Regions from separate parts of the Lysinibacillus sp. NPDC097214 genome, predicted to be linked through region 2. Evidence: riboswitches for the same ligand, from Rfam matches in the RefSeq annotation. Region 2 holds a riboswitch; each other region holds the start of a gene.
The links. Region 2 has a riboswitch for cobalamin ahead of ACQKMI_RS16685 (hypothetical protein). Riboswitches for the same ligand answer to the same signal wherever they lie in the genome.
Positions count from the first base shown of each region.

Region 1: linked by a shared signal. The riboswitch ahead of ACQKMI_RS18635 (ribonucleoside-diphosphate reductase subunit alpha) and the one ahead of ACQKMI_RS16685 (hypothetical protein) in region 2 are both predicted to bind cobalamin.
Region 3: linked by a shared signal. The riboswitch ahead of cobT (nicotinate-nucleotide--dimethylbenzimidazole phosphoribosyltransferase) and the one ahead of ACQKMI_RS16685 (hypothetical protein) in region 2 are both predicted to bind cobalamin.

Region 1 is NZ_JBNNSS010000009.1:19,038-22,323, reverse strand. It holds gene ACQKMI_RS18635 (ribonucleoside-diphosphate reductase subunit alpha) at 1-1,586, opposite strand, end outside; cobalamin riboswitch at 1,748-1,937, opposite strand; gene ACQKMI_RS18630 (hypothetical protein) at 2,047-2,730, opposite strand; gene ACQKMI_RS18625 (ECF transporter S component) at 2,727-3,221, opposite strand.
Region 2 is NZ_JBNNSS010000007.1:68,678-71,963, forward strand. It holds gene ACQKMI_RS16680 (ABC transporter substrate-binding protein) at 514-1,482, opposite strand; gene ACQKMI_RS16685 (hypothetical protein) at 1,484-2,026, opposite strand; cobalamin riboswitch at 2,225-2,414, opposite strand; gene ACQKMI_RS16690 (hypothetical protein) at 2,634-3,182, opposite strand.
Region 3 is NZ_JBNNSS010000003.1:451,292-454,577, reverse strand. It holds gene ACQKMI_RS09365 (trimeric intracellular cation channel family protein) at 1-211, shown strand, start outside; gene cobT (nicotinate-nucleotide--dimethylbenzimidazole phosphoribosyltransferase) at 425-1,480, opposite strand; cobalamin riboswitch at 1,596-1,772, opposite strand; gene ACQKMI_RS09355 (DMT family transporter) at 1,933-2,802, opposite strand; gene ACQKMI_RS09350 (hypothetical protein) at 3,131-3,286, shown strand, end outside.

The DNA.
Region 1 (3,286 bases), on a different contig from region 2:
AAATGATGCCAGCCAAATGTTCCAAGCCCAATACCACGGTAGCGTAAGTTTGTACGCTCTGCTTGTTTTACTGGAATTGTATTAAGTGCAATAACGTTATCTAACATACGTACTTGAATCGGGATCAATCGTTCTAAAACACCAGCCGGTACAGCTCTACCTAAATTGATAGATGATAAGTTACATACAACGAAATCTCCAGGCTTGCGACGTGTTACGATGACATCATCTTCTAGGGTAATAGACTCGAATTCAGTCGCAGACATATTTTGGAAAATTTCTGTACACAAGTTCGAACTGTAAATCATCCCTTCATGCTTATTCGGGTTCATGCGATTCACTTCATCTCGATAGAACATAAACGGCACGCCTGTTTCAAGCTGTGAGCGCATAATTCGCTTCATAATATCAATCGCTGGCACGACTTCACGACTTAATAATGGATTCGCGATACATTCCGCATATTTAGTACGGAAAGAGCCATCACCCTTTTTCTCATCGTAGTAATCCTCTAATGAAAAGCCCATAACTTCTCGCACTTCATGTGGATCAAATAAATGCCATTCCCCGCGCTCTTCAACCGTTTCCATAAATAAATCCGGTAAGCATAGTCCTGTGAAAATATCATGGGCACGCAAACGCTCATCCCCATTGTTTAAGCGTAAATCTAAAAACGTAAAGACGTCTTTATGCCAAACATCTAAATAGACAGCAATAGCTCCTTGTCGTTGACCGAGCTGATCGACTGAAACCGCCGTATTATTAAGCTGTTTAATCCATGGTAAAACGCCACTTGATGCGCCTTTAAAGCCTTTAATTGATGAGCCTCGGCTACGAATTTTGCCCATATAAACGCCAATGCCACCGCCGTATTTCGATAATGTAGCGACATCTGTATTCGTGTCATAAATACTTTGTAAACTATCATCTACTGTATCGATAAAGCAGCTAGATAGCTGGCCATGTGTTTTACCTGCATTCGATAAAGTCGGTGTGGCAACAGTCATATATAAACTACTCATTGCCCAGTAAGATTCACGTACTTTTTCTAAACGATTTTCTGTTTCATCTTGCATAAGGGTCATCGCAATGACCATCCAGCGTTCCTGTGGTAGCTCCACTGGTGTTTTCGTGTAATCACGGACTACATAGCGGTCCATTAATGTTTTTAAGCCAATATACGTAAACAATTCATCTCGACTTGATTCTAAATAGGAAGCGAGTTCTTGAAGATCCTGCTCACTATATTTTGTTGTTAAACATTCATGATACAAACCAGCTTCTGTATAGCGTGCTAATTGTTCTGGGAAACCTTTATAAACATCCTGCACTGAAACGCCACGGCGCATTGCAAATTGATCATACAGTTTTTCTAAATAAACTTGAGCTGCGACAAATGTCCAGTAAGGCTCCTCCTCATCAATTAGGCTAAGCGTTTGTAAAATCATCGCATCCGCCCATGCTTCAAATGTCGCATTGTCGTTTTTTCGTAGCCATCGATCCGATAATCTTACAAAACTTTCGAGTTCATCCTCCGTATAACTTTTCTTGAGCTTAGCAATTTGCTGTTCGATTTGAATTGTCATGTATACATTCTCTCCCTTTCTTTCTCCAGCAACACAAAAAGCGATCACGCAACATCTATCGGTTACGTGATCGCTGTAAAATCGGAAATGGAAATGAAGGACATGCACACTAAGAAGTGGACAAATCTCTCGCCTCCACTTCTCAATCCCCGAAGAATGTGTTGCTGTCTTGAACAAGTTGGCAGGTCTCCTGGCTCATGCTTCCTCCAAATGATAGCCTTCCCGTTCTTCACAGTGGCCTTTTCATCATTTGTCAGCACTTACAGTTGCGGGGACAGCTTCGGCCTAAGATGACTCTTTTCCGAATTCCCTTTTAAACCATATTTGGTACCGCTCGTCCAAACTACTATATATTGTGTTTTAACTCCTAAACAAATCTAACATATTGTGTTTACACTTGCAATAGGCGTTTTGCCCCTTAAAATTTTTAAAGTGCTACTTTTTCTCGAAGCAAGCCCGATTACAATGCAGTTTTACGTAGTTTTTCAAAATTTCTAGGAAAATATTTTTGTGCTAGCTGCTCTTTTTCTGAATCAATTCCTAGCAAAACTACTGCACATGGACCAGCCGTTTTCTCAACATCTAATGAACTTTTGATCTGTTGCTCGCCAAAAAGTCGGGTAAATTCTGCTTGTAGACCTTTTGACCCTACTGGCCATACTTGCTGCACGAGCCCCTCTTTCCACGCTTGAAAAATAGGTTCCAGCTGTGCGACATCCTCAGGCTGTCCAAGGATTTCATTGCCTACAAGTGGCAGACCATATGTGTACCAACTTAGCTGCTCATGCTTAGTTGCTATGCGTTTTTGCTGCTCCCCAAGCATCGTGATTGACAAACCTGATTGTAAAGTTGGCATATTAGTCTCTGAACTACCGTCTATTGGTGGACAAAAAAGACCAGCCTCATCAAAAACTTGCTGAATACCTGCAACATAACGAGACCATGCAGCATCCCCTGTAAAATTAGCAAGTAAAATATGCCTTGGTAAAGCATTTGCAGCAAGCTGCTCTAAAAATGTAACACGTGCGGTAAAATATGCCGTAAGTTGATCTGGAGCAGACACAACATCTTGTATCTTTTCGCCAATTGCTGCGGCATTATCTGTTGTCGCAATCAGCTCACCTATTTTCATTGCATTTCTCAATGGACTCGACCTTCCTTACGCACAAACACCTTCGACAGAATTGGCATCACAACCGCAACGATCACTAAATTTATGAGTGTTGCCAGCGGAAGACTAGTCAATGACGTCCAGTAAAATGCCGGACTAATGATAAAGTAAAATGGTAAAGGTGCCACGACACCATTTAATATAAGTGCCACAGGCCATTTCCAGAAATGCATTCCTTTTTTATGCATAACTCCAAAGATCCATACAACGATAAACATTTCCAATGCGATAATTATATGTAGTGGTCCTAGAGGGAAGCCCGTAGTCAAGGCTGAGATAAAATGCCCAATGACTCCCGCAACACCAGCTAATACTGGTGATAAAAATACAACGCTCAAAAATGCAGGTGCAGAGTCAAGCGCTGCAGTTGTAATAAATGCAGGAATTTTAATAACTGCACCTACTGCACAAATTGCTGCTACCATGGCAGTGAGCGTCAATTTCATCAATTTTTGTCGATCCATTCCATTTCCTCTTTCTTTTTATATTTGGCTCGTCAACATATCGTAGGTTGATTTCCGTTCCGGCT
Region 2 (3,286 bases):
GGTCACTTTCCCTTCCAAGCGGAGCAGTTATCCACTCTACCCGATCATTTTTTCATCCAGCGGAGCAGTTATCCACTTTACCCGATCACTTTTTCCTTCCAAGCGGAGCAGTTATCCACTTTACCCGATCATTTTTTCATCCAGCGGAGCAGTTATCCACTTTACCCGATCACTTTTTCCTTCCAAGCGGAGCAGTTATCTACTTTACCCGATCATTTTTCCTTCCAAGCGGAGCAATTATCCACTTTACCCGATCACTTTCCCTGCCAAGCAGAGCAGTTATCCACTTTACCCGATCATTTTTCCTTCCTGCGGAGCAGTTATCCACTTTACCTGATCACTTTCCCTTCCAGCGGAGCAGTTATCCACTTTACCCGATCACTTTTCCTTCCAAGCGGAGCAGTTATCCACCTTTCCCGATCACTTTTCCTCCCTGAGTAGGTCTCCTTCTTATCCATCAAAAAAGCTGCCCTTGATAAAGGACAGCTCGAAAATACTATTTTTCAATATAAATTATTTAAATAACTCAGGGTATACGGCTTTTGCGATTAACTCAACAGCTTCGCCAATACGCGGACCTGGACGATTTGAAATATCAGTATCTATAGAATAAACCGCTTTATTTTGAATGGCCGTGATTGAATTCCATCCATCACGAGAAAGAATTTCTTCCGCTGAGTTTTTCACATAGCTTACTGTTGTTAAAATGACTTCTGGATTTTTCGCAATGACATCTTCCTCAGATATCGGTGCCCAGCTTTTAAGGTCAGAAAAAACGTTGTTAACATTTGCAGCATTTAAAATCTCTTGTTGGAATGTACCAGAACCAGCTGTATAAATGTCTGGCTTTGGACTAATTTCTAAATAGATATTTTTTGGTTCTTTCACATCTTTAACTTTCGCTTGGACATCTGCAATTTTAGCTTTAATATCTTCATTTAACTTTTCGCCTTTATCTTTGATGCCCATAACCGTTGCGATTTGTTCAATATCCCCATAAACATCATCAAATGATTTAGCTGATTGAATGGCAAACACTTTAATACCCGCATCCTCAAGGCCTTTTAATCCATTTAAATTTTCTTCATCTTTGCCTCCAGTTGTATAGGCAATAACGACATCTGGCTTTAACGCTAAAATACGCTCACTATTGAATTTTGTAGAATCAGAAACACGCTCAATTTTTTGAGCTTCTTCTGGATACGAATCATACTTAGTCGCACCAACTATTTTATCACCCACACCTAGCGCAAATAAAATCTCTGTATTACTCGGTTGTAATGAAACAATAGTTTTAGGTACTGCATTAAACTCTACTTCTACACCACGGTCATCCTTAACTTTATAGCTAGTAGTTTTCTCAACTTGTTGAGCTTCCTTAGAAACAGTTCCTTCATTTGTATCTTCTTTCGTGCCACAGCCAACTAATACGAGTGCCAGCATCAACACAGAAAGCCATTGCAGCTTAAACATTTTCTTCATTTCATTGATTCTCCTTTTTCTTTTTCATCGGGTATGACTTACTAATAAACGGTATTTCAGCAATACCAGCATGCTGATTCATATAGACAGCCATTACAAAAAACACATTGGCTAGCAATCCTAAATAATCAAAGAGAATAGCTGGTACTTCGCGTTCTTCAGACACTTTGTGCAAAACACGATATGATTTTTTCGCCTCACTACGGCATAAATGTAATGTAGTAGCAGCCTCTATTCCTTGAGGTAATACAAAGTTTTGTATTTCATCCTTAACATGACTAACATAGAAATCATAGCGATCACTTAGCCAAGTCAAATCACCTTCGGTTACCGCTAATTTACCTCGGACCGAGCCATTTACATGGTATGCCATTGGCAAAATGGCTAGCAAATCAGCTGCTACTACCTCTACCGTTTCTTTTTTCACCGCCGCCAATGCTACACCAATATGTGTCGTTAGGCTATCTGTTCGAATTTCAAAATCTACTGTCGATGCCTTTTCACGCATAAATGGATAACAAGAATAACGTGCATCTTTTTTCAAATCTAAGTCCCCGCTTTCCTTCATGAAAAATTCTTACCTTATTAACACCCGGCTTACATTTAGGTGAATTATAAGTGCACATAAAAAAACGTTGTTCCCACTCCTAAGGAAACAACGAAAAATAACATAAATATTGTCGCATAGATACGACATAGCCTATGTATTTGCCGCATATCCTCCTAGCTTCCGAAGAGTTATCTATACGTTCAAACAAAGGTCGGTCTCCTGGCTTGCACAGTTCACTACGTTCATAAAAAACCTTCCCATCGGATAATTCGACAGTGGTATATCTTTATGATTCCTGTACTTACAGTTGCGGAAACAGCTTCGGTTTTTCACCGAATTCCCGATTATGCTATAGTTCAGCACCTTTATTCTGCAAGAATTATTCACTTGTAATGCAGTTTAACATAGATTGATAGGAAAAAATAGCTGTGGAATTTAGAATAAACAAATTACGATGGATAAAAATCATGCAGGTATTACCTTATGCACGCGGATATATTCACTGCCCCCACGGGTATTCATCCTGCTCGTGCAGATACTTGTTATGCTTCATGGAGTAAAATCTTTCATACGTTATAAAAAATTAGCTATTTCATAACTTTTACCGGATGGCATTCTTATATTTCTTTTTGGATTTAATATCTTTTTCTTCCTCAATTAAACGTTGTGCAATCTCTAGTAGTTTTGGGTCATTTGTTGCATCGAATAGCTTTTTAAAGGAAACAATAATATCATAGCGTATTAATGTCGGGTGTTTTTCGTCTAAGCATGTTTGATACCTTTTAGCCAAATATGATACGACTAAATCTCTTTGTACTTGCCCTGCTAAGCCTATTTTCCAAATTGCCTGTAAAGTATGCCTCACAGTGATTGTTTCTTCATCATACGTTACTGCCCAAATCTTTAAGAAGTCCTCTAATACTCTTTCTTCAGGATCACTTTTTGCAGCCAATGCGCATAAAAATTGTGCAGCACTTGCACGCACATGACCATTTTTGTATGTAAGAGTCTGAACAAGTTGTTCCCAAACTGAATATGTCCAATCAACTGGCTCCTGCATAATCTTCATTAATTCTTCGTATGATTTGTATTGAATATCACGGTCACGCTCTGTTAAATTACTAAAAAGTTGCAAAATCTCTTTTTCCATGATTCATCCCTACCTTTATTGTTTCAGAACGAAAAAAAATAATGCACTTGTAAGTGTTTTCTCATTTCCCATCATTCGTTACTTCGCTACTACAAAATAAAAGT
Region 3 (3,286 bases), on a different contig from region 2:
TGTCCGCGATTTATTAGCTAGACGACAACCATTAGTCCTCCGTGATGAAATCTATGGTGTTTGGGCAGCACTAGCCGGGCTTATTATAGGACTTCAACTATTTTCAGGCGATATCTTTTTATATATATTATTTGGTGTGATTATCGTACTAAGAATACTTTCATATATGAAAAAATGGCGTTTACCGTTACGGAAGTTGAATCGAGCATAGCTTTCTTTCCTTACAGCGTTGTATAAAAACAAGCCCAAATAACTTGATTTGAGCTTGTTTTTAATTTTATACCTGTTGTTACTCTTCTATCCCTATATGTCTTATTCACTCATTATAAATAACCATTTTTTACCATAATTTTACTACTTTGCAGAGTGCATCCATGACAGCAATAATAGGCACCGAATGTAAACATTGAGCTGTATCTAAAAATTACTTTTTCAACAGCAGCATAGCTTCCTCTAATGTAGCCATGTTTTTCATCATAGAGCTTGCTGCATCCAAAATAGGAAAGGCTAAAGCTGCACCAGATCCCTCTCCTAATCGCATATTCATCTGTAGCATAGGTTCAATTCCAAGCATTTCAGCGGCGATTTTTGCGCCTGGTTCTTCAGAGGCATGAGAAGGAATGATATAGTCTTTTACGTTTGGCTCGAGTTCGTACGCAATAAGAGCAGCAATAGTAGAAATAAATCCATCAATAACAACAGGTTTGCGATGTGCAGCAGCAGCAAGTATCACCCCAGCCATAGCACCTATTTCTAACCCTCCGACTTTTGCAAGAATATCAATAGCATCATGACGATTTGGTTTGTTTAATGCAATAGCATTGTGAATGACCTCTACTTTATGTAATATCCCCCCTGGTCCAACACCTGCGCCGAAGCCTGTCACTTCATTCGGATGACAATCGCGAAGAACCGATAATATAGCAGCACTCGGTGTTGTATTACCAATCCCCATTTCACCTGTCCCGAGTACATTTATCCCATTTTTGATTTCTTCCGTAGCTACTTCAATTCCTACTTCAATGGATTGAATGGCTTCTTCCCTTGACATAGCAGGACCTTTTGCCATATTGTCCGTTCCGTATTTAATTTTTTTAATAATGACACCAGCATCATGTGGAATATCCTCTTTTACGCCAACGTCTACTGTGACAACTTTTGCATCTGTGATTTTTGCGATAGCACAGACACCCGTTCCTCCTCTAGGGAAATTTAACGTTTGAAAGACCGTCACATTTTGTGGATTTGATGTTACCCCTTCCTCACAAACACCATGATCTGCTGCACAGACAATAATTGCTTTCTTATCTATCGTAGGAAATAGTTCACCTGTAATACCGGATAGTTGCACAGCTAGAGCCTCCAACTTCCCTAAGCTACTAGGTGGCTTGCAAAGTGCATCTATGCGTTCCCTTGCCTGCTCCATCATTTTGTGGTCAGCGCTTTGAATGTTTTGAATCGTTTGTTGTAATAATTGCATGAAAATTTCCCCTTTCTGTTTTGCCCTTGTTACTCGAAGAATGATTTAGAGAAAAAAATAAAAAGCCTGTAGTTTATTCCATAACAAATAAACTACAGACTTTTCCATCGTCTATATAATACGAAGCAGATAGGCAGGTCTCCTGGCTCAATTTCAACATTTCATAGAACCTTCCCAGAACGATGCTAGTGGCATTCTCTATGAAACTCCCTTTTACAGTGGTGGGACCGCTAAAGCTTTTCACTTTATTCCCTATTCTCCCGCAATGGGCACCTAATGCTTTTATGCAATTATTTTAAATTTACGACAAAGTGATTTTTGTGTCAATATTTTGTTTTTTTAGAAAGCATTAAAATAAAGTTAATACACTCGGAGTGTGTCCGACATTATAATCTAGAAAAGCTCCCTAATAGCCAAATAAAAAAGACTTTTGGGAGCATCTTGTTCGTTTATTACTGAGATACTGGTTTTGTTTTATCGATTTCACTCAGACATGTTGCACCGAGCAAAAGAATAGCGCCGATTATTTGTAGAGGCGTCATTTTTTCTCCTAAAATCATCGTTGAAATCACTAATGATGTCAGTGGATCAATATAGCTTAAAATAGCTATGCTTTGGCCTTTTAGATGACGCATTCCGAAAAAGAATAGATAGAAGCCGATCCCAGCATGGACAATGCCCAATGCAATAAGTAAACTAATTGATTTTATATCGATTTGCATGACTTGAAACCCATTGGTCCCCAAAAGATAAAGTGCAAGGAATAACGCTGCTAAAGCAAGCTGAATAATCGTATTATCTGGCTCTTTTAATCCATGAATATACTTATTCGTAAATGTTACTACTGTATAGAAACAAGCTGCAATAAGCCCATATACAATACCTATATAATGTAAGCTCGTTTCGGTAGTTTGACTTTGGACGATAAAATACAGTCCTACTAGAGCCACACAAACATAAAAAATTTTCCTTGCAACTATTTTCTCTTTCAAAACGATAGGTGATAAACAAATGACTAGTACTGGTGCCAAATAGTAACTTAGCGCTGCATTTGCGATGGTTGTTTCCTTGTACGCTTGGAAAAGAAAAATCCAATTCCCGCATAAGGCAAAACTCGAAAGTAGCAATGGCCATTTATTTTGCAAAATAGTTGTTTTCGTAAACCTTTCTTTTTTACAAAGGAAAATCAACAGTAAAAAACAAGAGCCAATTAGACTCATCCAAAAGGCAATTTCACTTGAAGGCAACTTAATGTATTTTGCAAAAACACCGACAGCTCCAAAAATAATCATTGATACAATAAAAGATAGTTTTCCGCTCATTTCTAATTCCTACTTTCTACATGTATATAGTTTCCGATATACAGTAGAATCTATTGAGAATTAGCAAGCTTTTAATGAATGCCTAAACAGTAGATTCTACTGTAAAGACATTGTTGGGGGTGCAATCGTTCGATACATACTTATCCCTCCTTAACGGATTTAATTGTAACATATTTCTGAATATTCATGCGTAAGAATATTAATGCTAGATGCTATCTTTTGATAAGTGCCGAAACGATAAAAATTATCGAAAACTGGCATGCTAGATAAGTTTGGGAATTAATAAAATCTAAGGTAGGACAAAATTAAAAAGGTAGGCGAAGAGACGATGGATACAAAAGAACTAAGAACCGCAATTGCTGAAACATGTAAAAAATATGATAGCCTATATGCTCAACTAGTAAAACCGATAAACCAAATATTAATTAATGTAGACGCTTCAATAAGTGAAGATACAGCGAATAAAATCATTGAAAACCTAAAG